One region of the Variovorax sp. MPBD4-3 genome, then DNA from elsewhere that is predicted to be linked to it. Evidence: predicted binding sites of a transcription regulator. Region 1 holds the regulator's gene; the other holds the start of a gene.
What was found. The regulator HrcA, encoded in region 1, represses chaperone genes, less so after heat shock. The targets are predictions, from matches to a motif close to TTAGCACTCNNNNNNNNNGAGTGCTAA.

Region 1 (3,403 bases):
CGCCGCATGATCGAGGCGGGCTCGCAACCGGTCGAGTACGAGGGCCGCAGCGTCACGGTCGGCATGAGCCTGGGGATTGCCTGCCGTCCAGGCGACGGCGACACCCTGGCCCGACTGCTGCGCGCGGCGGACAGGGCGATGTATCACGTCAAGCAGCACCGGGCGGGCCCGGCGTTCACCTTCGCATCGGACCTTGCCGCCCAGCCGGGTTCGCTGAGCGCCGATGTGATCCCGCTCGAACGTACGGGTTGAAGGCTGGAATGGCCCCGGGCCGCCCTCGAGTCGGCTTCTTCATGTGCATTGCTTTCGCAACCGGTTCAGTTCTGCTCGACCCTGCGGAGTGATGCGCAGGATGACGGCGGGGGGCTTCGAACCGCCGCCGGGCACCGGAAGATTCGCATCAATGAAGTTCGCCGCGGCGAGCACGGCCGCGCAATTGATGTCAGCCTCTTCGAGAACGGCGAGGGGAAATTGCGCCTCCTCGATGCGACGCAGGAAATCCATCGGCATTGCAAATCCTCCACACAAGGTTTCGCTTGCGGGTATCGGTGTTCAGTGCTCCCCGCCTTGAATCTTTCCACGCTTCGTCCGGCCCGCTTGTAGGCTTGCGCCCACCGTTGCGGCCACCCCCGATCAGCACTGCTGCGGGTACGTGATCTCGAGAGGATGAAACGGCAGTCCGGCATCCGTCCCCTGGAGTTTCACTTTCACGAGATCCCCGCTCATTCCGGTGATGACACCGCGCCGGCCATTGATTTCGACTGCGCCACCACGGCGCGCTGGCACCCCGAATTTCGCCCGGATGGCGGCAAGGTTGTCGGGCTTCTTGATACGCACTATTTGGTCTTCAGCCTGCGGGGAGGCTGCCTTTTGAGTTTTGTTAACCCAAAGTACTACTTTTCCTGAGTTTCAAAGTCGGACAAGCACCCGAGCCTTTGTGCTGGAGACCGCACCGGGGCAAGCCGCGAGCCGAGGCGGCCGCAGGGCCTGCCTGGCCACATGACTGAAGTCGGGAAGAAGGTGAAGCCGCCCCGCTGATTTGCGGAGAGCGTTCATGGATTGCGGTGCAACGCCATGGAAATAGCGAAGCACGGAATCCAGAAGATACGGGGGATGGTGGTAGGCCGTGAGTGGCTTGAACACTCGACCAACGGATTATGAGTCCGCTGCTCTAACCAACTGAGCTAACGGCCCACGCGCCACGATTCTATTCGCGCCGCGGCGCCTATTTGCGATGGCTCAGCGCATTGCTCACCAGACGCGACGTGATATCGACGATCTGGATCATGCGTTCATAGGGCATGCGGGTCGGCCCGATCACGCCCAGCGTGCCCACGACCTGCCCGTCGACCTCGTAGTTGGCGCTGACGATGGACAGTTCCTCGAACGGCACCACCTTGCTTTCGCCGCCGATGAAGATGCGCACGCCCTCGGCCTTGCTCGACACGTCGAGCAGCCGCATCAGCTGCGCCTTCTGCTCGAAGAGCTCGAAGGCGCGGCGCAGCTGTCCCATGTCGCTGGAAAAGTCGGTCACCGAGAGCAGGTTGCGCTCGCCGGAGATCACCACGTCGTCTTCCTGCGCCTCGGTGAGCACCTCGGAGCTGACCTTCACGGCGGCCTGCATCAGCGCCGCGATCTCGCCGCGCAGCTTCTCGACTTCGGATTGCAGGCGATCGCGCACCTGCTCGATCGTCAGGCCCGCGTAGTTCGCGTTGATGTAGTTGGACGCCTCGACCAGCTGCGACTGCGAATAGTCGGCCTCCGGAAAGATCACCCGGTTCTGCACGTCGCCGTCGGGCGACACGATGATCACCAGCAGGCGCCGGTCGGACAGCCGCAGGAACTCGATCTGCTTGAACACCGAAGCGCGGCGCGGCGCCATCACCACGCCCACGAACTGCGACAGGTTCGACAGCAGGTGCGCCGCGTTGGCGATCACCTTCTGCGGCTGGTCGGGCGCCAGCGCCGGCGGACTCATCTGCTCGCGCTGGGCGGTGAGCATGGTGTCGACGAACAGGCGGTAGCCGCGATGCGTCGGGATGCGGCCTGCCGAGGTGTGCGGGCTGGCGATCAGCCCCAGTTCCTCGAGGTCCGCCATGACGTTGCGGATGGTCGCGGGCGACAGGTCGAGCCCGGACGAACGCGAGAGCGTGCGGGAGCCGACGGGTTGCCCGTCGGCGATGTAGCGCTCGACGAGCGTCTTGAGCAGCAACTTGGCACGGTCGTCCAGCATTGCAAGATTTTAGTGTTGTAATTTGTGAGATATGACCTCTCGCTTCCGTCACGTCGCCCTCATAGGCAAATACCAGGCTTCCGGCGCCCGCGCGCAGGCGGACGCGCGCGACGGCGTGATGGAAGGCATCGGCGCCTTCCTCGAATCCCAGGGGTGCAAGGTGTTCGTCGAGCGCTCGACCTGCGAGGACGACGCCGACGACGCGCCCGCCCATCCGCGCTACGAGGCCCTGTCGGTCGAGGAAATCGGCCAGCGCTGCGACCTCGGCCTGGTGGTCGGCGGCGACGGCACCATGCTCGGCATCGGCCGGCAGCTCGCCAGCTACGGCATTCCGCTGATCGGCATCAACCGCGGCCGGCTCGGCTTCATCACCGACATCCCGCTCGACAACTACCAGGCCACGCTGATCCCGATGCTGGCCGGCGAATACGAGGAAGACCACCGCAGCCTGATGCACGCGCGGGTCATGCGCGACGGCGCCTCGGTGTTCGACGCGCTGGCCATGAACGACGTGGTCGTCAACCGCGGCGCCACCTCCGGCATGGTGGAGCTGCGCGTGTCGGTCGGCCGGCATTTCGTGGCCAACCAGCGCGCCGACGGCCTGATCATCGCGACGCCCACGGGCTCGACCGCCTACGCGCTGTCGGCCGGCGGGCCGCTGCTGCACCCGGCGGTGCCGGGCTGGGTGCTGGTGCCGATCGCGCCGCACACGCTGTCGAACCGCCCGGTGCTGCTGCCCGATGCCGACGAGATCGTCATCGAGCTGGTGGGCGGGCGCGACGCCAGCGCCAATTTCGACATGCAGTCGCTCGCCTCGCTGGCGATCGGCGATCGCGTGGTGGTGCGCCGCTCCGACTTCCGCGTGCGCTTCCTGCATCCGCGCGGCTGGAGCTATTTCGACACGCTGCGCAAGAAACTTCATTGGAACGAGGGAGGCTCCTGAATGGCGCTGCGACGCATCGCACTGCGCGACTTCGTGATCGTGCGATCACTCGAACTCGACCTGTCCGGCGGCTTCACGGTACTGACCGGTGAAACCGGCGCGGGCAAATCCATCCTGATCGACGCGCTGCAGCTGGCGCTGGGCAACCGCGCCGACGCTGGCGCGGTGCGCGAAGGCGCCGAACGGCTCGACGTGAGCGCCGAATTCGATGCAGATCCGGCCCTGGC
Region 2 (3,403 bases), on a different contig from region 1:
CGTCGCATGCGGCGAGGCGCGTGACAGCGTCGAGGTGCTGGTCAGGCCGGTGGACGACCTGCCCCGGCGCCACCAGCTGGTCGCGCCGGGCCATGCTTGCCACACCATCGGAGCCTGGGCGCCCGCGGGCATGGACGGCACGCAGCGCGGACCCAACCGCAACGGCGGCGGCTGGTAGGCGGGCGCGCGGCCCCGCGGGCAAAAAAAAAGAGCCGGGCATGCCCGGCTCTTCTTGTTGCTCGACGGATCGAGCGGCTCGGCCGGGAAAGTGTTCCCGGCCTTCGGGCTTACATGCCCATGCCGCCCATGCCGCCCATGCCACCCATGTCGGGCATGCCGCCGCCGGCAGGAGCGTCGTCCTTCGGAGCGTCAGCCACCATGGCTTCGGTCGTCAGCAGCAGCGAGGACACCGAAGCGGCGTTCTGCAGTGCGGTGCGGGTGACCTTCGTCGGGTCCAGGATGCCCAGCTCGAGCATGTCGCCGTACGTGTCGTTGGCGGCATTGAAGCCGTAGTTGCCCTTGCCGGCCAGAACCGCGTTCACCACCACCGAGGCTTCGCCGCCGGCGTTGTTCACGATTTCGCGCAGGGGCGCTTCGATGGCCTTCAGCACCAGCTTGATGCCGGCGTCCTGGTCGGCGTTGTCGCCCTTGACGCGGTCGCCCACGGCTTGCTTGGCACGCAGCAGAGCCACGCCGCCACCAGCAACCACGCCTTCTTCCACTGCGGCGCGGGTAGCGTGCAGGGCGTCTTCGACGCGAGCCTTCTTTTCCTTCATTTCGACTTCGGTGGCGGCGCCGACCTTGATCACGGCAACACCGCCGGCCAGCTTGGCCACGCGCTCTTGCAGCTTTTCACGGTCGTAGTCGCTCGTGGCTTCTTCGATCTGCACGCGCACTTGCTTCACGCGGGCTTCGATGTCGGCAGCAGCGCCGGCGCCGTCGATGATGATGGTGTTTTCCTTGCCCACTTCGATGCGCTTGGCCTGGCCCAGGTCGGCCAGCGTCACCTTTTCGAGCGTCAGGCCCACTTCTTCAGCGATGACCTTGCCGCCCGTCAGGATGGCGATGTCTTCCAGCATGGCCTTGCGGCGGTCGCCGAAGCCAGGAGCCTTGACGGCCACGACCTTCAGGATGCCGCGGATCGTGTTCACGACCAGCGTAGCCAGGGCTTCGCCTTCGACTTCTTCGGCAATGATCAGCAGCGGACGGCCGGCCTTGGCGACTTGTTCCAGCGTGGGGAGCAGGTCACGGATGTTGCTGATCTTCTTGTCGAACAGCAGCACGAAGGGGTTGTCGAGCAGCGCCGATTGCTTCTCGGGGTTGTTGATGAAGTACGGCGACAGGTAGCCGCGGTCGAACTGCATGCCTTCGACGACGTCCAGTTCGCTTTCGAGCGACTTGCCGTCTTCGACGGTGATCACGCCTTCCTTGCCGACCTTGTCCATCGCGTCAGCGATGAGCTTGCCGATGGTTTCGTCGCTGTTGGCCGAGATCGAGCCGACTTGAGCGATTTCCTTCGACGTGGTGGTGGGCTTCGAAGCCTTCTTCAGCTCTTCGACCAAGGCCGTCACGGCCTTGTCGATGCCGCGCTTCAGGTCCATCGGGTTGATGCCTGCGGCCACGTACTTGAAGCCTTCGCGAACGATGGCTTGAGCCAGCACGGTAGCGGTCGTGGTGCCGTCACCAGCGTTGTCGCTGGTCTTGGAGGCCACTTCCTTCACGAGCTGGGCGCCCATGTTCTGCAGCTTGTCCTTGAGTTCGATTTCCTTGGCGACCGACACACCGTCCTTGGTGACGGTGGGGGCGCCGAACGAGCGCTCGAGCACCACGTTGCGGCCCTTGGGGCCCAGGGTGACCTTGACTGCGTTGGCCAGGATGTTCACACCCTCGACCATGCGTGCGCGGGCTTCACCGCCGAAGACTACGTCTTTTGCTGCCATGTTTTATTACTCCGAATGGGATGTTTGAATTACTTCTCGACGACCGCGAACAGGTCGTCTTCCTTCATGACCAGCAGTTCGTCGCCGCCGACCTTGACGGTCTGGCCGCTGTACTTGCCGAACAGGACGCGGTCGCCGACCTTGACGGTCAGTGCGGCCAGCTCGCCCTTGTCGTTGCGCTTGCCCGGGCCCACGGCCAGGACTTCGCCCTGATCGGGCTTCTCGGCGGCTGCGTCGGGGATGACGATGCCGGAGGCGGTCTTGGTTTCGCTGTCAACACGCTTGACGATCACGCGATCGGCCAAAGGACGAAGTTTCATTGCATCTCCTGGATGTATGGATAAGAAACGGGTTTTGTGGTCGGGCGCCGGACCGGAGGCCGGCAGCCCATCGACTGGAAGCGAGGGCTGTTAGCACTCGTCAGCAGCGAGTGCTAATCATAAGGGCAATCGATGACGTTTCAAGGGCAGTGTGCGTGCCAGCTGGTTGGAAGGCATCCGGCGAAAGCGTACAATTGAGAACTATTCGTATTAATAACCGAGCGAAGCCATCGCGGCTGCGCGGAGATTCCACCCATGCCGGCCGGCGAGTTCGCGTTAGTTCAGCACGAGGTGCAAACGCTCTACAGCAATCATCACGGATGGCTGCACGCCTGGCTGCGCAAGAAGCTGGGCTGCTCGCACAACGCCGCCGACCTGGCGCACGACACCTTCGTGCGGCTGCTGAGCAGGAGGGAGCCCGTAGCCGCGGCTGAACCGCGCGCCTACCTGGCCACCATCGCGCACGGGCTGGTCGTCGACTTCCACCGGCGCCGGGCACTGGAGCGTGCCTACCTCGACACCCTCGCCGCGCTGCCCGAACCCCAATTGCCGTCGCTCGAAGCGCGGGCCATCGTGCTCGAGGCGCTGGTGGCCATCGACACCATGCTCGACGGCATGAAGCCGCCGGTGCGGCAGGCCTTCATGCTGTCGCAGCTCGATGGACTCTCCTATGCGGAAATCGCCGCCCGCCTGGGCGTGACGGTGCGCACGGTCAACAACTACATGCTCAAGGCGCTCGAGCATTGCTACATGCTCGCGCCGTGATGATGAAGTCCGGCTTCGAGCTGACGCCCGACGGCATCGGCGCGCCCTCGCGCAGCGAAGCCGAGGTCCGCAAGGAGGCCATCGCCTGGTACGCCCGGCTGTGCTCCGGCGATGCCACCGAGGCCGACCGCGAGAACTGGCGCCGTTGGCATCGCGCCCACCCCGACCACCAGCGCGCCTGGCAGCGCTTCGAGGCCATGCAGGCGACGTTCAAGCGCGTGCCGGCGCACGTGGCGGCCTCCACGCTGCGGGCTGCGCATGCCGACCGGCGCCGGGTGCTGCGCGGCATTGCCGTGCTGGCGGGGGGTGGCTCGCTGGCTTACGCGTCGTGGCAGGTGGCCGGCACCGACGGCGGCTGGCGCGCCTGGCTGGCCGACT

Region 2: the regulator HrcA is predicted to act here: its motif matches at 2,351-2,377, upstream of AC1RVW_RS28430 (co-chaperone GroES).

Annotation. Positions count from the first base shown of each region.
Region 1 covers NZ_JBXASW010000041.1:30,353-33,755, reverse strand. Annotated here, with positions in the region: gene AC1RVW_RS21385 (diguanylate cyclase domain-containing protein) at 1-252, shown strand, start outside; gene AC1RVW_RS21380 (hypothetical protein) at 292-510, opposite strand; gene AC1RVW_RS21375 (hypothetical protein) at 667-906, shown strand; tRNA gene AC1RVW_RS21370 (tRNA-Ile) at 1,118-1,194, opposite strand; gene hrcA (heat-inducible transcriptional repressor HrcA) at 1,226-2,233, opposite strand; gene AC1RVW_RS21360 (NAD kinase) at 2,265-3,176, shown strand; gene recN (DNA repair protein RecN) at 3,177-3,403, shown strand, end outside.
Region 2 covers NZ_JBXASW010000083.1:7,980-11,382, forward strand. Annotated here, with positions in the region: gene AC1RVW_RS28420 (metallophosphoesterase family protein) at 1-178, shown strand, start outside; gene groL (chaperonin GroEL) at 288-1,940, opposite strand; gene AC1RVW_RS28430 (co-chaperone GroES) at 1,970-2,260, opposite strand; gene AC1RVW_RS28435 (sigma-70 family RNA polymerase sigma factor) at 2,516-3,025, shown strand; gene AC1RVW_RS28440 (FecR domain-containing protein) at 3,025-3,403, shown strand, end outside.